DNA from 2 places in the Microbacterium protaetiae genome. Region 1 is predicted to be linked to the other one. Evidence: riboswitches for the same ligand, from Rfam matches in the RefSeq annotation. Region 1 holds a riboswitch; the other holds the start of a gene.
The links. A riboswitch is a leader RNA that binds a small molecule or an ion and turns the genes downstream of it on or off. The one in region 1 is predicted to bind thiamine pyrophosphate.
Positions count from the first base shown of each region.

Region 2: it holds a riboswitch for thiamine pyrophosphate, as region 1 does, so the genes downstream of both, thiM (hydroxyethylthiazole kinase) here and ET475_RS03865 (ECF transporter S component) in region 1, are expected to answer to the same signal.

Region 1 is NZ_CP035494.1:863,936-873,502, reverse strand. It holds gene ET475_RS03895 (ABC transporter ATP-binding protein) at 1-1,515, opposite strand, end outside; gene ET475_RS03890 (IclR family transcriptional regulator) at 1,675-2,496, shown strand; gene ET475_RS03885 (enoyl-CoA hydratase/isomerase family protein) at 2,560-3,642, shown strand; gene ET475_RS03880 (J domain-containing protein) at 3,644-4,561, shown strand; gene ET475_RS03875 (SLC13 family permease) at 4,607-6,187, shown strand; gene ET475_RS03870 (D-alanyl-D-alanine carboxypeptidase family protein) at 6,212-7,597, opposite strand; TPP riboswitch at 7,632-7,740, shown strand; gene ET475_RS03865 (ECF transporter S component) at 7,734-8,369, shown strand; gene ET475_RS03860 (ABC transporter ATP-binding protein) at 8,371-9,567, shown strand, end outside.
Region 2 is NZ_CP035494.1:2,722,414-2,731,980, reverse strand. It holds gene ET475_RS12620 (lipase family protein) at 1-1,394, opposite strand, end outside; gene ET475_RS12615 (LOG family protein) at 1,465-2,514, opposite strand; gene ET475_RS12610 (alanine/glycine:cation symporter family protein) at 2,580-4,097, shown strand; gene ET475_RS12605 (proline--tRNA ligase) at 4,102-5,862, opposite strand; gene ET475_RS12600 (RNB domain-containing ribonuclease) at 5,917-7,353, shown strand; TPP riboswitch at 7,388-7,482, shown strand; gene thiM (hydroxyethylthiazole kinase) at 7,465-8,274, shown strand; gene thiE (thiamine phosphate synthase) at 8,271-8,918, shown strand; gene thiD (bifunctional hydroxymethylpyrimidine kinase/phosphomethylpyrimidine kinase) at 8,915-9,567, shown strand, end outside.

The DNA of each region.
Region 1 (9,567 bases):
GGCGTCGGGTTCGGTGGCGGTGGGTTCTGCGGCGTCGGGTGGCTCGGCAGCCTCGCCGGGCGCCGCGTCGCCGGGCGCCGGGGCCTCGGGCGCGGCCGTGTCATCGAACGCATGGAAGAACGCGTCGGCCTCGAGGTCGGCCTGCGTTCTCTCTTCATGCCGCCAATCGTCGGGCGGAAGCTCATCGGGTTCGCCGGCGATGACCTCGTTCTGATCGGCTGACGGCTCGGTCGCCGGTGGTGTACCGGTCTCGGTGTCGGTATCGAGTGCCGGCTCGGGTGCTGGCTCGGCCAGGGGCTCGGGAACCGGCTCGGCCACGGGTTCGGCTTGAACCTCGGGCTCGGATTCTGCCTCCGGTGGGATCACATCGATCACGCCGGTCGCAGCGACGGCGAAGGCCGCTGTCGAGCCTGTGGGCGGTGCATCGGTTGCTGGCTCCGCCGCGGCGGTCGGCTCGGCCTCCGGCTCGGGCGCGGACGTCGCCTCCGGCTCCGGCTTGGGCGTCGCCTCCGGCTCGGCCGCCGCCGCCTCCACCTCCGGCGCGGGCGCGGCCACGTCCTGCACAGCGGGCGGCTCGGCGGCGGCATCCGCCACGGCTTCTGTCGTCCCCGACGGGTGCACGCGCAGGCCGTTGACCAGCTCGAAGAAGACCTCTTCGAGGGCGGGCCCCCGGCGCTGCAGCAGAGACAGCGCGACACCGGCATCGGCGGCGACCTTGCCGATCGCGGCGACGTCGGGATCGCGCACGGTGAGCCCCGAGCGCAGCACCTCGTACGGCACCCCGGCGGTCTCGAGCGCGGCGGTGAGCGCGGCACGGTCGGGGGCGTCGACGATCGTCGCGTACTCGTCGGGATTCGTGAGATCTTCGATCCCGCCTTGGAACACCAGCCGTCCGTTCGAGATGATCAGCAGCCGATCCACGGTCTGCTGCACTTCGGCGAGAAGGTGCGACGACATCAGGATCGTGCGGCCCTGTCGGGCGAGCTCTTGCAGCAGGCCGCGCATCCAGGTGATGCCCTCGGGGTCGAGCCCGTTCGCGGGCTCGTCGAGCACGAGCACGCCGGGGTCGCCGAGCAGCGCGGCGGCCAGCCCCAGACGCTGGCGCATGCCCAGGGAGTATCCGCCCACGCGGCGCCCGGCGACGTCGGCGAGTCCCACGGTGCCCAGCGCCTGATCGACCCGCGCGGCGGGCAGCCCCGATGCCTGGGCGAGCACCCGAAGATGATGGGCGGCCGTGCGGCCGGGATGGAAGCTGGATGCCTCGAGCACGGCGCCGACCGTCTGCATGGGATGCGACAGCTTGGCGTACGGAACGCCGCCGATCGTCGCCTGACCCGATGTGGGTCGCACCAGACCCAGCAGCATGCGCAGCGTCGTGGTCTTGCCGGCTCCATTGGGGCCGAGGAAGGCGGTGACCGCCCCCGGTTCGACCTGCGCGGTCAGGCTGTCGACGGCCAGCACCGACCCGAAGCGTTTGGACAGTCCTGCGAACTCGAGCACCTGACCTTCGGGCATGCCGAACCTCTCGTCGTCGCGGGCAATCGTCCTCCCTATCTTGGCGGAAAGTCGCGCGCGTGTCCTCCCCCTCCTTCCACACGCGGGTCGGGGCTCACATCGATGGCTATGCTCGCTACAGATCAGCGCGGCTGCAGATCAGCGCGGCAAGGAGAGTACATGGTCGACGACGAATTGTCCTCTGCTCCTCGTGCCTACGCCGACCGGCACCTGTCAGCGGGCGTGAAGCCTCTGCTGGTGCTGTCGAAGATCCGCGAGATCCTCGACACCTTCACGCTGGCGCGACCGATGCTCACTCTCGGCGAGATCCGTGCGCGCACCGGCATCCCGGCCTCGACGGTGCAGCGTCTTGTCTCCAATCTGGTCGCGGCCGGGTTTCTCGACCGCGACGACGACCGCTACGGCATCGGCCTGGACTTCGCCTACTGGGCCTCGGCGGCCACGCAGCGGCTTTCGCTGGTCGACGTCGTCACTCCGGTGCTCAAGCGGCTGCGCGATGAGACCGGCGAGACGGCCTCGATGTTCCAGGCCGAGCGGCTGTTCCGCGTGTGCGTGGCGATGGCCGAGACCCGGCACGCCATCCGTCGCGAACTGCACATCGGCAAGATCCTGCCGCTGCATGCAGGGTCGTCGGGCAGGGTGCTCATGGCGTGGGACGACGACCTTGCCGCGCGCGCCTTGGCCGAGCCCTTGGAGCGCCTCACCGATGCCACCATCACCGACCCGGCAGTATTGCGCGAGGAACTGCAGCGCATTCGCGCGCAGGGGTTCGCCGTCACCCGCGATGAACAAGACGATGGGGCGATCGGCATCTCGGCACCGGTGTTCGGTTCGTCAGACGTCGTGATCGGGGCGGTGAGTCTGAGCGGACCGACCTCGCGCATCTCTGACGATCAGTGCGCGGCGTGGGCCGACCTTGTCGTCGCGGCGGCCGATCAGGCCACGCGGCTGCTGGGCGGGCGCTTCACCGCGCCGCAATGACGGATGCGCCGGCCCGGCCGGTGACGGACGACACCCGGGCCCGACCCGGGTAACCTGGCGGACGTGCCCGAGTCGTTCCCTGCCCAAACCAGCGCCGAAGCCGCCGCCGAACCCACCGTCCTCGCTCGCATCGAGGGCGTGGTCGGGCGGCTCACCCTCAACCGCCCCCGTGCCATCAACGCTCTCGACTTGCAGATGACCGGGCTGCTCGACGATGCGCTCGACGCGTGGGAGCATGACGATGCGGTACAGGTCGTCGTGCTCGATGGTGCCGGCGAACGCGGCCTGTGCGCGGGCGGCGACGTGCGCAGCCTCTACGACCGGATAGTGGCGGGGCATCCCGACGAGACGGCGGTGTTCTTCCGGGCCGAGTATGCGCTCAACGCCCGCCTGGCCGAATATCCCAAGCCGATCGTGGCGCTGGCCGACGGCATCACGATGGGCGGCGGCATCGGGCTGGCCTCGCACGCGGCGATTCGCGTGGTGACCGAGCGGTCGAAGCTGGCCATGCCCGAGACCCGCATCGGATTCACCCCCGACGTCGGCGGCACCTGGCTGCTCGCCCACGCCCCCGGCCACCTCGGTGAGTATCTCGGAGTGACCGGGACGACGATGGATGCCGCTGACGCGGTCTTCTGCGGCTTCGCCGACCACCTCGTGCCCTCTGACCGACTCGACGCGCTGCGCGCGGCGCTGGCAGCGGGGGGCGACCCCGAAGCCACCGTGCGCGGCTTCGCCCAGGCGCCGGGCGCGTCGACGGTGGAGGCAGCACGCGCCTGGGTCGACGAGACGTTCTCGGCCGACACTCTCGCCGAGGTCGAGGAACGACTGCGCGCGCACACCGATCCGGCGGCATCCCGGGCTCTGCAGACCATGGGGCAGCTGGCCCCGACCGGTATGGCCGTGACGTTCGAGGCCGTCCGCCGCGCCCGCGCCCTGCCCGACCTGCGCGCTGCCCTCGCCCAGGAATACGGGCTGGTCATGTGGTTCGGGCGCACCCAGCCCGACCTTGTCGAGGGGATCCGTGCGCAGCTGGTCGACAAGGACCGCGACCCGCACTGGAGCCCGGCGTCGCTGGATGACGTGGACCCGGCCACCATCACCGGGGCGTTTTCCGACGAGCCGGCCGTACCGCTCTGGGACTGACGTGTTCGACAGCCCCCTTTCGGCCTCGGCATACGAGGTGCTCGGCGTCGATCCCGCCGTCGACGACGACGCCCTGCGCAAGGCGTACCGGCTGAAGCTGCGCCAGACGCATCCCGACACCGGGGGAGATGCCGCGCTGTTCATCCAGGTGCAGCGCGCCTGGGAGCTCGTGGGCACGACGGACGCCCGCGCCGCATACGATCGCGGACACGGCTTCGGCAGCGCCCCGGCACCGCAGTGGAGCGGATGGCGCGCCCCGGCCGCGCGCACCGACACCCGCCCGCGTGCCCGCTCGAGCGGGCAGCCCGGAGGACGCCGGCGCGAGCAGTACCTGACGCTGATCCGGGAGTGGGCCGGGCGCGGGGTCGGGCTGCCCGATCCATACGACCCGGCGCTCGTGCGCTCGGCGCCCGTGGAAATCCGGCGACTGCTCGCCGACGCGCTCGCCGAAGAGGCCACGGCCCGTATCGTCGCTGATCTCGGGATGGGCTACACCGTCTGGCACGATGTGGCCGCCGGCCGGCATCCCGATGAGAAGGTCGACCACATCGTGCTGGCACCCAGCGGGCTGTACGGCATCCTCTCCGAAGACCTCGGTGGTCCGGTGCAGGTTCGGCGGGGCGAGTTGGTGGGGGATGCCGTGGCCGGCACGCCGATCGCCGATCTGATCGCGGGCATCCGCACGATAGCCCGCGACGCGCGCGTGCGCTTCGGCGGGGGCATCGTGGTGCTGCCCGACGATGATCTGGTGCAGCCCGTCGAAAACCTCGGAAAGGTGCGCGGTGTGCGCACCGCGCTGGTGGCGCGCAGCTCGCTGGCCAATGTGCTGCGCCAGGGCATTCCCGGCGCGCACGAGATCGGCGGTAACGAGATCTTCGATGTGCGCACCCGACTGAACCAGACGCTGCGTTTCGCGTAGCGTCCAAGAGGCGCGCACGCGCACCCAAGTCGCTACTGTGGGCGAGTGGACCCCATCATCGCCACGTTCGTCATCCTCGGCCTCGCGGTCGTCGCCTTCGTGACCGGAAAGATCCCGCTCCCGGTGGTAGCGGTCGGCGTCGCCCTGGCGCTCTGGGCGACCGGGGTGCTCACTCTTCCCGAGGCGCTGTCGGGCTTCGGCGACCCGACGGTGGTGTTCATCGCGACCCTCTTCATCGTCAGCGAATCTCTGGATGCGACCGGGGTCACCGCCTGGGTGGGACAGCGGGTGATCAGCCGCGTCGGATCGGGGCGCGGCATCCTGCTGGTCGTGGTCATGCTGATCGCCGCCATCATGTCGGCGTTCATCAGCATCAACGGCGCGGTCGCGGCCCTGTTGCCGGTCGTCGTGGTCGTCGCCGTGCGCGCGGGACTGGTGCCCTCTCGATTGTTGATCCCCCTGGCCTTCGCCGCCAGCGCCGGGTCACTGCTGACTCTGACCGGCACGCCGGTGAACGTCGTCGTCTCGCAGGCGGCGGCCGCCGCCGGGGGCAGGCCGTTCGGATTCTTCGAGTTCGCGTTGGCGGGGGTGCCGCTCGTGGTGCTCACCGTCGTGTTCGTGGCGCTGTTCGGCGATCGGCTGCTGCCCTCGCGCGACCCCGAGCATCTTGATGTCGCCGACAACAGCCGCACCGCGCAGCGGCTTCGCGAGAGCTATGCGGTCTCGGCCGACACGAATCAGCTCTTCAGCGCCCGCGACGGCGCCGTCGAGGTCATGATCGCCCCGCGCTCGCACTACATCGGCCGCACCGTGTACGCCGGAATGACCACGCGGGACGAGAATCTCGTGATCCTCGGGGTGCGACGCGGCGACGGCGACGCCGATGTCACCGGCGTGCACGGCGGCGAACTCACCCTGCGCGCCGGCGATGCTGTGCTCGTGCAAGGACCCTGGGCGGCGCTGGAGCGCTATGTCGGCTCGTCCGATGTGATAGCGGTGACCCCGCCGCAGACCCTGCAGCGTGCCGTTCCGCTGGGCCGCGGTGCGAAGCGCTCGCTGGTGATCCTCGCCCTCATGGTGGTGCTGCTGGCGACCGGGTTCGTGCCGCCGGCCGTGGTGGGCCTGCTGGCCACCGGTGCGCTGCTGCTGAGCCGCGTGCTGACGCTGCCGCAGGTGTACCGCTCGATCTCGTGGACCACGGTGATCCTCATCGCCGGGATGTTCCCGCTGTCGCAGGCGTTCGTCTCCACCGGCGCGGCCGACGTTGTCGCCCACGGGGTGCTGTCGCTGACCGGTGGGGCCTCACCGGTGCTGGCCCTGCTCACCCTGTGTGTGGTCACTCTGGTGCTCGGGCAGTTCATCTCGAACCTGGCCACCGTACTGGTGGTGGCACCCATCGCCGTGTCTGTCTCGCAGACGTTGGGCGTGAGCATCCAGCCCTTCATGATGGCGCTGACGGTGGTCGGTGCGGCGGCCTTTCTCACACCGATAGCAACACCGGTGAACCTCATGGTGATGCAGCCCGGCGGCTACCGCTTCGGCGACTACTGGCGGCTCGGGCTGCCGCTCTCGCTGATCTTCTTGGCCGTGGCGGTGTTGTACGTGCCGCTCATCTGGCGCTTCTGAGCGCGGCCGCTGGGCGACACGGGCTCAGCCGATTCCGAGCAGGTCGAGCGGATGGGTGAGCCGCCACCAGAAACCGGGGCCTTCGAGATCTGCCGACAGCGTGGCATCCACCGTCGTCGTGTTCACCGGCCCCGCCGCGCTCAGCGTGCCGGCCTTCGCACCCGCCGACCAGTCGCCCAGCTTCAGGGTGCTCGACACCTTCGCCGACGCGCCGTTCCAGAGCACGACATCGGCCTGCGCCGCCGTCACGATCGGCACCGTCTCGCCCCATCGGGTGTGCACGGTGCCGACGGTCGTGCCCGCGGGCACCGATGGCGAGGCCTTCAGCTGTGCCTCGACCTGGGCGAGAACGTCGCGCGACACCGACCACCGTGTCTTCGAATCAGGCTGGTTGAGCACGCTGGCGACCACTCGCACCGTCGTGTCGCCGATTGTGACGTTCTTCACCGAGAGCAGGTCGTACCCGTCGAGCGTGCCGGTCTTCAGGCCGACCACGCCGGCGTCTGAGAGCAGCTCGTTGGTGTTGGCCACCTCGCCGGCCCCGGGCAGCGTGATCTTCTTCTGTTTCACGATGCCGGCGATCGTCGAATCGGCCATCGCCAGCTCGGCGACGTCGATGAGGGCGGCGGGCGTGGCGGTGTTGCCGTGGTCGAAGCCGGTCGGGTCGGTGATGGTGATCCCGCTGATGCCGCGCGCATCGAGCCACGCGTTGGCGGCCGTCGCGAACGTCCAGTCCGACGACCACCAATTCGACGCCAGCCGTGCCGCGTAGTTGCTGGCCGAGCCGACCAGCATGCCCTCGAGCATCTGGTACTCGGTCAGCGACCCGCCCGCCGGCACATCCAGGGCCGACTCGTTGTTGCGCAGGTAGTTCCAGTATTCGAGGGTGTCGGCGTAGGTGAAGCGGAACTCTTCGCCCTGATCCTTCTTCGTGACGGGACTCTTCTCGAGCACCATCAGCGCCGTCACGACCTTGGTGATGCTCGCTATCGAACTCTGGTCTGAGGTCGAGGCCACGGCATCGCCGAGCCCTTCGACGCCGACACCGGCCGCGCCCTTCTTCGGCCAGGTGAGGGATGCCGCTTGTGCCGTCACCGGCTGCACGGTGGCAGAGACGACCTGCGGTGCGACGGCGGTGAGGGGCCAGACCGCCATTGTCGTGCAGTACGCCGCGATCACCAGCACGACCAGTGCCCACGGAACGATAAGGCCCGGGCGCAGAGGCGAGCGTCGGGGCCGTTCGGCCAGCAGATAGGCCACGGCCGGATTCGCCGTCGACGACACGTCGAACGACACCGTGCGTGCCGGGGCCGTCAGCGACGTGGCATCCCACCAGCCCAGCGCCCGCGCCGGGCTGGTTGTCGACGACTCCGCAGCCGGTTCGTCGAGCGGGGAGTCGGTGGTCGCCACCCGTCCACGTTACCGGAGACGCGGCTATACTGACGGGCACAACCACGGGAGTCCGGTGTGCCGGGCTGAGAGGAAGCACCACAGCTTCGACCGTCGAACCTGATCTGGGTCATGCCAGCGCAGGAAGGGAGCATCAATGCACACGTCTACGTCCGCACCGCCGCAGGCCGCGGCATCCACCCGCCGTCTGAACTGGCGTGTCGTCGACATCGTCGTGGGCGCCGTGCTGGGCGTCGCGATAGGTCTGGTGTTCTGGGCCTGGAACACCATCGGGTACGCCTGGTTCGAGGCGGCTGACGCGCTCACCCCGGGCTTCGGTGGCATCGCCGTGGGCATCTGGCTGCTCGGTGGCGTGGTGGGCGGCCTCGTGATCCGCAAGCCGGGTGCGGCGCTGCTGGTCGAGGTGGTGGCCGCGATCGTCTCGATGCTGATCGGCAACGTCTGGGGCGTCTCGACGGTGCTCGAGGGCATTGCGCAGGGGCTGGGGGCCGAGCTGGTCTTTCTGCTGTTCTTCTACCGCCGGTTCACCCTGCCCGTCGCGATGCTCTCGGGCGTCGTGGCAGGTCTGGGCTCCTGGGTCTTCGAGCTGTTCTACGGCAGCTCGCCGAACTTCCTGAAGACGCTTGAGTTCAACCTCATCTACCTCGGTGCCATCGTCGTGTCGGGGGCGCTGCTTGCCGGTCTGGTCGGTTGGCTGCTGGTGCGGGCGCTGGCCGCGACCGGTGCACTCAGCCGGTTCGCGGCGGGGCGGGAAACACGCGAAGAGGTCTGAGATGACCCGTCCGGCGCGCATCGAGGCGGCGGGCTGGGGCTGGCGCTACGCCGGCCGCAAGGCCCCCGCCGTTCGTGACGTCACATTCACTATCGAACCCGGTGAGCGGGTGCTGCTGCTGGGCGCTTCGGGCGCGGGCAAGTCGACGCTGCTGGCCGGCATCGCCGGGCTGCTCGGCGGCGCCGACGAAGGTGAACTGAGTGGTCGGCTCACCGTCGACGGCGAGGCGCCCGAGGCGCAGCGGGGCCGCGTGGGACTCGTGCTCCAGGATCCGGATGCCGGGGTCGTGCTCTCGCGGGTGGGCGACGATGTCGCGTTCGGGTGCGAGAACCTCGGCATGCCCCCCGCCGAGATCCCGGCACGCATCGCCGAGGCGCTCGATGACGTCGGCCTCGATGTGCCGTGGGATCGCTCGACCGCCCAGCTGTCGGGCGGCCAGAAGCAGCGCCTGGCGATTGCCGGCGTGCTGGCGATGCGTCCCGGAGTCGTACTGCTGGACGAGCCGACGGCCAACCTCGACCCCACCGGCGTGCGCGAAGTGCGCACGGCGATCGAACGCGCCGTGGCGGCGACCGGTTCGACACTGATCGTCATCGAGCACCGCACCGAGGTGTGGGCCGATCTGATGACACGGGTGATAGTGCTCGATGCCGAGGGCGGGCTGCTGGCCGACGGTGCACCCGACGCCGTGTTCGCCAGCGCCGGCATGGCGCTGGCGGCCGCGGGCGTATGGGTGCCCGGACAGGCCATCGCTCTGCCGGCGCTTGCACGAGGGGCGGATGCTGCGCCCGTGCTGGCAGCTCGGGAGCTGGCGGTGTCGCGCGATGGGCGAGTCGCGGTGCGCCGGGGGCTGTCGTTCGACGTGCCCGCCGGGGCGGCCACGGTCATCACGGGGCCCAACGGAATCGGCAAGTCGACGCTCGCACTCTCGCTGGCCGGGTTGTTGCCCGAGTTTTCGGGGGAGGTCGTCTCGGCGCCGGAGCTTGCGGGGCGGCGAGGGCGGCGGCCGTCGACCTGGCGCTCCCGCGAACTGCTCACGCGCATCGGCACGGTGTTTCAGGAGCCCGAGCACCAGTTTCTTGCACAGACCGTGCGGGACGAGCTTGCAGTCGGTCCCCGCGCGCTGCGCCACGCTGACGCGGCCGTGTCGCGGGTGGTCGACGAACTGCTCGAACGCCTCGGGCTGGCTCGGCTGGCC
Region 2 (9,567 bases), 1.9 Mb from region 1:
GGGTAGGTCTCCGAGTAGGGCGAGAGCACCCAGGCCGTCAGCACCGTCAACTGGGGGCTGGCGAAGCCGGCCGTCAGGTCGCGGGCCAACGCCAGCGGATCGCCGGCGGGCGCGAGTGCGGCGGTGCCGAGCACTGTCAGGTCGGGCGTGTACTTGGCCGCGATGCGACTCGCCCACAGCGCGGCATGACCGCCTTGCGAGTGCCCCCAGACCACCACCTCGTCGGAAGCCCACACCTGCGGCAGGCGTCCGGCCGCTTCGACGGCATCCAGCGCCGATCGCGCCTCGCCCTGCCCGATGAGATAGGGGAAGACGCCCGGTGCCCCCTGGCCCGTGTAGTCGGGGGCGACCACCATCCAGCCTCGGGAGATGGCCTCATCCAACGCCGGGATCGCCCAGCGGGTCGCCGCGGTGTCGGTGAGGCTGGGCGCACAGCCGCGGGCAACGCCGGTGGTGCCGTGATTCCACAGGATGACCGGATGCGGGGTGAGCTGAATGTCGACGTCGGGCAGGATCACCAGGGCGCTGGCGGCCACCGGCTGACCGTGCGCGTCGGTGGTGGTGTACAGAATGCGGGTCACCGTGGCCCCGGCCGGAATCGTTCCGCCGTAGGCGTCGGAGCGGATCAGCTCGCCGTGACCGGAGGGCAGCGTCGCGGGCGGGTCATAGAAGGCGTCCACGACCGGGGCGCCGCCGGCGAGCCAGCCGTTGAGGAACCACCCACCGGCGGTGACCACCACCAGCAGCACCGCCAGCGCATAGCGTCCGGCATCGGCCAGACCCGGCCGCGGTGCCCGCGCGCGCAATGATCTGCCGCCGCGGTCGGGCCGGGCCCGCAGCGCGGCGATGCCACGGAAGAGCAGGGTCGCTCCGAACACCAGGGTGCGCACGCCGAACACCACCGCGACCACCAGCACCGTGACATCCGGCCACGTCAACGACAGGATGCCGAACACCACCTGCGAGCCACCCCACACCGCGCCCAGCAACCGCGCGGCCACGCGCACCCGCTCCCCCGAGCGGCGCGGAACCACGGCGTCGCCGATCGAGGCGACGCCGCCCAGCAGCAGCAGGACCGCCAACACCGTGGGCAGGATGTTCAGACTCGCCCCGAGCCAGATGAGAACGACCAGGCCCACGGCTATCCACACGATCGCGAAGGCCCGGTTCCACCACGCCGGAGACCGGTGCGCCGACAGCAGCTCGATGACGCCGGAGGCGACAGCGCTCACCCCGACGTACACCCCCAGCAGCAACAGCGACGCGAGTGGCCGGGAGATGATGAGGATGCCGAGGACTGTGACGATGCCGCCGACGACGATCAGGGCACGCGGCGGCGCCTGCGCGACGAGCCGCGGCAGAACGCTCCACCGTCTCCCCTCGCGCTCGGCCACCGTGCCATGGTAGGTCACTTGTCGGGCACGGTCGCACGCGGCGCAGCGGACCTCCCGCGGACGGGCGCGCTCAGCGGGACGGCGCCTCCACCCACCCGTTGATGGCACCGATCAGCCGGTACAGTTCGCCCACCAGGAACGGGTTGAAATGCATCACCAGGCGCTCCAGCTCGAGCCTGTCATCGTCTTGCCGCTCGGCGCGCAGCGGCTCGCTGCGCTCGATCTTGCCGCTGGTCAGCAGGCGCGCGAACCGGTCGTTCAACTCAGCGAGCTGCGTGTCGTCGGGTGCCGTGCGGATGCGCAGCACCAGGCGATCGCGCACCCACCGCAGCGAGTCGTAGTTGCGCCAGAACCCCATGATGTGCTCGATGGCCGTCGGCACCGAGTCGGTGACCAGCACACGATCGAAGTCATCGGTGTCGATGACGCCGGCGGGTACCAGCTGCTGATCGACGAAGCGCCGCAGCCCACCCCAGAAGGTGCCTCCCGGCTCGTCCAAGAGCACGATCGGCATCGGCTCGGCCTTGCCGGTCTGCTGCAGGGTCAGCAGCTCGAACATCTCGTCCATGGTGCCGAAGCCACCGGGCAGACAGATGAACCCGTGCGATTCCTTCATGAGCATGAGCTTGCGGGTGAAGAAGTACTTCATCGACACGACGTTGCCGCTGTCGGCCAGCAGGGCGTTCGGCTTCTCTTCGAACGGCAGCCGGATCGACACGCCGATCGAGCGGTCGGGGCCGGCGCCCTCTGCTCCGGCCTGCATGATGCCGGGCCCGGCACCGGTGACGATCATCCAGCCGTGCTCGGAGAGCGTGTGCGCGGCGCGGCGCGCCTGCCGGTACAGCGGGTCGTCGGGCTTGGTGCGAGCCGATCCGAACACCGTGACCTTCGGCACATCGCGGTACGGCGCGAACAGTGAGAACGCCGAACGCATCTCGGTCAGCGCTGCGGCCGTGATCTTCAGATCGAGGCGGTCGGTGTCGTCCATTCCGAGCCCGATGCCCGTCGCCAGGATGCGGGCCACCAAATCGTCGTGCTCGGCGATGCCGGCGGCATCCAGCGCCTGCCGCAGGGCCTCGGTGACCTCATGCGGAACGGTGTTCGTCGAGGAATCTGCCATGACTCCACCTTCGCACGTCGCGCGCATGCCACCAGATTCGACCCGCAGCGTGGGAAACTCACCGCATGGACATCATCGCCGATGCCGTCGGCAACATCAGCAATCAGATGTGGTCGTGGGTTCTCGCGCCCCTCGTGGCTCTCGTCGCCCTCTATCTCACGGTGCGTTCGGGCATCGTGCAGTTCCGCTGGATCCCGGAGATGTTCCGTGCTGTCACCGACCGCTCGCCGCTGGGCGACGACGGCAGGCCGCAGTCGATCTCGGCATTCCAGGCGTTCACTCTGTCGGCCGCCTCGCGTGTCGGGGTGGGCAATATCGCCGGCGTCGGCACCGCGATCTTCTTGGGCGGACCCGGAGCCGTGTTCTGGATGTGGCTGATGGCGCTCGTGGTCGGCGCCACCAGCCTCGTCGAATCGTCGCTCGCGCAATTGTTCAAGGTGCGCGACCCCGGTCGTGCCTTCCGCGGCGGTCCGGCGTACTACATCCAGAAGGGACTGGGACAGCGGTGGGCAGCGATCCTGTTCGCGGTCTTCCTCATCCTCTGCTTCCCGTTCGCGTTCAATTCACTGCAGGCCAACACCCTGGCTGCGACGATCGTCGGGGTCAGCGGAGCCGAGGACGCCCCCTGGTGGATCCCGTTCGTCGTGGGCGCCGTGGTCGCGATCCTGACCGCCCTGGTGATCTTCGGCGGCGTGCACCGCATCGCCACCGTCTCACAGTCGGCCATCCCGATCGTCGCGTTCGCGTACCTCATGGTCGGCATCATCATCGTGGGAATCAACGCGCAGAACCTGCCGTCGGCGGTCGCCTCGATCTTCACCGAGGCTTGGGGCACACAGCAGGTGGCCGGGGCCACGCTGGGCGTCATCATCATGAACGGCGTGCGGCGGGGCATGTTCTCGAACGAGGCGGGCATGGGCTCGGTGCCCAACGCGGCGGCCACGGCAGCTGTCACGCACCCGGTCAAGCAGGGCCTCGTGCAAACGCTCGGCGTCTACTTCGACACCTGGCTGGTGTGCTCGATCACCGCTTTCATCATCCTGGTCTCGGCGCCCGATCTGAGCACGGCACAGCAGGGTGTCTTTCTCACCCAGAACGCCCTGGCTTCGGCCCTGGGCGATTGGACCGGCATTCTGCTGGCGGTCATCATCTTTCTGCTGGCGTTCACCTCGGTGCTGGGCAACTACTACTACGGTGAATCGAATCTGCAGTTCATCACGTCGCACCCGCGCGCACTGCCGGTGTTCCGCGTCCTGGTCATCGTCGCCGTGTTCCTCGGCTCGATCGCCAGCGCCGATCTCATCTGGAACCTCGCCGACATCGTGATGGGACTCATGGCCTTCATCAACCTGATCGCGGTGACGCTGCTCTCACCCATCGCCGTGCGGCTGATAAAGGATTACACCAGGCAGCGGCGCGCAGGCCGCGATCCGGTCTTCACCCGCGACCTTCTGCCCGACATCGGGGGCATCGAATGCTGGGAAGACGAGCTGTCGGTCACCGGCCCGCTCGGGGTGATCTCCCAGCGGGCACGGGGCGAAAAGCACCGCGACCACCTGCACCACACCGGGGTGCAGGGCTGAACGGTCAGCGTTCGGCGATCAGCCGCGCCACCGCCTCGGCGGCCCGCAGCGTCTCGCGCTCGCCGGTGCGCCGGTTCCACAGCTCCACTTCGCCGGATGCCGCACCCCGGCCGGCCACGAGCACGCGCGGCACGCCGATGAGCTCGGCGTCGCCGAACTTGACTCCCGGCGACACCTTGGGGCGGTCGTCGTAGAGCACGTCGAACCCGGCCGCCTCCAGCTGAGCCGACAGCTGCTCGGCCAGCTCGAACGCCGCGGCATCCTTACCCGTGGCCACCACGTGCACGTCGAACGGCGCCACCGATGCGGGCCAGACCAGGCCCCGCTCGTCGTTGTTCAGTTCGGCGATGATCGCGAGAATACGGGTGACGCCGATGCCGTACGAGCCCATCGTCACGGTCACCAGCTTGCCGTTCTCATCGAGCACCTTCAGTCCCAGAGCCTCGGCGTACTTGCGACCGAGCTGGAAGACGTGCCCGATCTCCATGCCGCGCGCCAGATGCACGGGACCGGAGCCGTCGGGGGCTGGGTCGCCGTCGCGCACGGTGGCGACCTCGACGAAACCGTCGCCGACGAAGTCGCGGCCGGCCACCAGAGAGTGCACGTGCTTCTGGTCGATGTTCGCACCGGTGATCCAGCGGGTACCGTCCACGACGCGGGGATCGAGGAAGTACCGGATGCCGGTGGCCGACTCTTCACCCAGCACCGGGCCCGTCGCCGACCATGGCCCGATGTAGCCCTTTGTCAGCAACGGGTGCTTCGCGAAGTCCTCGGGGGTGGCCGCCTCGACCTCGGCGGGGGCGAAGGCGACCTCGGCGCGCTTGTCGTCGACGTCGCGGTCGCCCGGGATGCCGACGACGACGAGCTCGCGGGTGCCGTCCAGGTGCGTGAGGGCCAGCACGACGTTCTTCAGCGTGTCGGCGGCGGTGTATTCGCCGTCGAGCACCGCGTTGCAGTGCGCGACGAGAGTCTCGATGGTCGGGGTGTTCGGCGAGTCGAAGACGACCGGCGCCGGCGCCTCATCGAACGGCAGAGGGCTGGGCACCACCGTCGTGAACGCCTCGACGTTGGCGGCGTAGCCGCCCGCCGAGCGCACGAAGGTGTCTTCGCCGACCGCGGTCGGGTGCAGGAACTCCTCGCTGCGCGAGCCGCCCATCGCTCCGGCATCCGCTTTCACTATCACGTACTCCAGACCCAGGCGCGCGAAGATGCGCTCGTAGGCGTCGCGCTGGGCGAAGTACGAGGCGTCCAGCCCCTCGTCGGTGTAGTCGAACGAATAGGCGTCCTTCATCGTGAACTCGCGCCCGCGCAGCAGGCCGGCACGGGGACGCGCCTCGTCGCGGTACTTGTCCTGGATCTGGTAGATCGTCAGCGGCAGGTCCTTGTACGACGAGTACAGGTCTTTCACCAGCAGCGTGAAGGCCTCTTCGTGCGTGGGTGCCAGCAGGTAGTCGGCGCCCTTGCGGTCGTGCAGGCGGAACAGCAGATCGCCGTACTCGTCCCACCGGCCGGTCGCCTGGTACGGGTCACGCGGCATGAGCGCGGGGAAGTGCACTTCCTGCGCGCCGGCGGCCGCCATCTCGTCGCGGATGATCCGCTCGATCTTCGCCTTCACCCGCAGACCGAGCGGCAGCCAGGCGAACACGCCGGCGGCCTGGCGGCGGATGTACCCGGCGCGCACGAGCAGCTTGTGAGACTGGACCTCCGCCTCGGCGGGGTCTTCCCGAAGGGTGCGAACGAAGAACTTCGACAGACGTGTGACCACGATCCCCCAGTGTACGGGGGTGGATGCCGCGGCCCGTCTGCGTACACTGACCACGTGTCCGCTCGTCGCCCTCATCTCGTCTCCCCCGCCACCGGCGACGCCCTGGCGGCGTCGCTGGCCGCGTTGCGCACGCAGCTGGATCTGCCCGATGGTTTTCCCGCCGACGTCCTCGCCGAAGCGCAGGCCGCGGCCCACCACGTGCGGGCCGAGCCGAGCGGCGAGGTGCACGACCTGCGCGATGTCGAGCTGCTCACCATCGACCCCGAAGGCTCGCGCGACCTCGACCAGGCGCTGCACCTTCAGCGCACCGCCGACGGCGCCGTGCTGCACTATGCCATCGCCGACGTTCCCGCCTTCGTGCAGCCCACCGGTGCGCTCGACGCAGAAGCACGCGCCCGCGGCGTCACGCTGTACGCCGTCGACGGGCACATCCGGCTGCACCCGGCCGTGCTCAGCGAGGGCGCCGCATCGCTGCTTCCCGGGCAGGACCGCCGCGCGTTCGTGTGGCGGTTCGAGCTCGACGAACGCGCGGTGCCCCGGCGCACGACGCTGGTACGGGCCGTCGTGCGCTCACGCGCACAGTGGACCTACGAAGACGCGCAGCGGGCCATCGACGACGGTTCTGGGCCCGCCTCGCTGCTGGCCCTGCCGTGGTTTGGACAGCAGCGCACCGAACGCGAGCGGGAACGGGGCGGGGCGAGCCTGAATTCGCCCGAGATCGACGTTTCGCCGGCCGATGGAACCTATCGGCTCGAGCGGCGGCGCACGCTGCCGGTCGAGGACTGGAACGCGCACGTGTCGCTGCTGACCGGCATGGCGGCGGCTCGCATCATGCTCGACGGCGGCATCGGCATCCTGCGCACCATGCCCGAGGCCGACCCCGACGACGTGGCCGCCTTCCGTGCGCAGACCGTGGCGCTGGGCCTGGACTGGCCCGAAGACATCGGCTATGGCGAATACCTGCGCACCCTGCACGGGGATGACCCGGCGACCTTGGCGGTGCAGGATGCCGCAGCGAGCCTGTTTCGCGGAGCCGGATACACCGCTTTCGACGGCGAGCCTCCGAAAGACACCGTGCAATCGGCGATCGCGGCGCCCTACGCGCACACCACCGCTCCGCTGCGCCGCCTTGTCGACCGCTGGTCGCTGGTCGTGTGCGAAGCTCTGGCCAACGGGCACGATGTGCCTGCCTGGGCGCGCGAGAGCCTGCCCGAGCTTCCCAAGCTCATGGGTCGTGCTGATCAGCGCGCCGCGCGCCTGGAGAACGCGACCGTCGACCGCGTGGAGGCAGCCGTGCTCACCGGGCACGAGAACCGCGTGTTCACGGGCGTCGTGCTCGGCCACCGCGGCGATGGGGCGCGCGTGCAGCTGACCGGTCCGCTGGTGTCGGTGAAGGTTCCCGATCTGGATGCCGCAGCCGGTACCACTGTGCAGCTGCGCCTGCAGCGCGCTGACGTGGCAACCGGCGAGATCGACATGGTGCCGGCATGAACGGGCGCCGGCGACAGCGCTAAGCTGACACGCACACCGTGACACGGGGTGCCCCGCACTGGGGCTGAGATCACACCCGTCGAACCTGCTCTAGTTCGTACTAGCGAAGGGATGTCGCGCATGACGCGCACTCTGCAGTCTTCTGCCCGTTCCGCCCTGCTCGAGGTGCGCGCCCACGCGCCGCTCGTGCAGTGCCTGACAAATGCTGTCGTGACGAATTTCACGGCCAACGTGCTGCTGGCCCTGGGCGCCGCCCCCGCCATGACCGATCTGCCCGGCGAAGCCGGGCCGTTCGCGCGGATCGCCGGCGGCGTGCTGGTGAACCTGGGCACCCCGCACGCCGAGCAGCGCACCGCGATGCTCGAGGCTGTCGCGGCCGCCGACGAGGCGCGGGTGCCCTGGGTGCTCGATCCGGTGGCCATCGGCGCGTTGCCGATCCGCACCGAGCTCGCTCACGCGCTGCGCGAACGGCGGCCCACCATCATCCGCGGCAATGCCTCCGAGCTGCTGGCGCTGGCCGGCGACGGCGCCGGCGGACGCGGTGTCGATGCCACCGACGACGTCGAGGCCGCGCTGCCGTCCGCACGGACGCTGGCTGCGCGCACCGGTGCCGTGGTTGCAGTATCGGGGCCGGTGGACGCGATCACCGACGGCGAGCGCGTCATCCGCATCGGCAACGGCACACCGCTGTTGACCCGGGTGACCGGCGGCGGCTGCGCCCTGGGTGCTGTCATGGCGGCGTTCGCGGCGGTCGACTCCGATCGGCTGCAGGCCGCGGCATCCGCGGTTCTCGTCTACACGGTGGCGGCCGAACTCGCCGCTGCGCGCAGCGCCGGTCCGGGCTCGTTCGCGGTGGCGTTCCTCGACGCGCTGGCCGCCCTCACGCCCGAGCAGCTCGACGAGCGCGCGGTGATCGCATGAACGGCGACCTGTCGGTGTATCTGGTGACCGATGCCGCGGTGGCGGCTGCGGCCGGGCACGATGTGGCCGAGGTGGTTGCCGCAGCCGCGCGCGGTGGCGCCGGCTGCGTGCAGGTGCGCGAGAAGCACGCCCCAGCGCGCGACTTTCTCGCCACGGTGCTGCGCATCTGCGAGGTCGTGCCACCCGGGATGACCGTGCTCGTGAATGACCGCATCGACGTGTATCTGGCCGCACGCGCGGCCGGAGCCCGGGTGGCCGGTGTGCATGTGGGCCAGTCCGACCTGCCGGCGCGCACGGTGCGGCAGCTCATCGGCACCGGAGCCGTCTTGGGGGTCAGCGCGTCGACGCCCGAACAGCTCGCGCGCGCCGCCGCGGACGGGGCCAGCTACGTCGGTGTCGGAGCGCTGCACGCTACCACGACCAAGCCCGACGCGCCCGCCCCACTCGGCCACGATGCGTTCGCCGCGCTCGTTCGCACCAGCACGCTGCCCGCCGTGGCGATCGGCGGCGTCACCGTGGCCGATGTGCCGCTGTTGCGGGCGGCGGGGGCCGCGGGTGCCGCCGTCGTCTCGGCCGTCTGCGGCGCCGGCGACCCCGAGCAGGCGACGCGCGCGCTGCGCACCGCGTGGGAGCAGGCACGATGATCCCCCGGGTTCTCAGCATCGCCGGCACCGATCCCACCGGGGGTGCCGGCATCCAGGCCGATCTGAAGAGCATCGCCGCCGGCGGCGGCTACGGCATGGCGGTGGTCACCGCGCTGGTGGCCCAGAACACGCGTGGTGTGCGCGAGGTGCACACGCCGCCGGTGTCTTTTCTCGCGGCACAGCTCGACGCCGTCTCAGACGACGTCGCCATCGACGCTGTGAAGATCGGCATGCTCGGCACCACACAGGTGATAGCGACGGTGGCCGCCTGGCTCGACCGGGTGCGGCCGCCGGTGGTGGTGCTCGATCCCGTCATGGTGGCCACGAGCGGTGACCGGCTGCTGGATGCCGACGCCGAAGACGCGCTGCGCACGCTGTGCGCGCGTGCCGACCTGGTCACCCCGAACATCCCCGAACTGGCGATCCTCGTCGGTGAACCGACGGCGGTGACCTGGCCCGATGTGCTCGCACAGGCACGGCGGCTCTCGACCCGCCACGGCGTCGCCGTGCTGGCCAAGGGCGGGCACCTGGGCGGCGCCGACGCGCCCGACGCCCTCGTCACCGGCGAGCAGCTCACCCAGTTCGCCGGCGAACGCGTGGCGACATCCCATACCCACGGCACCGGGTGCTCGCTCTCGTCGGGCATCGC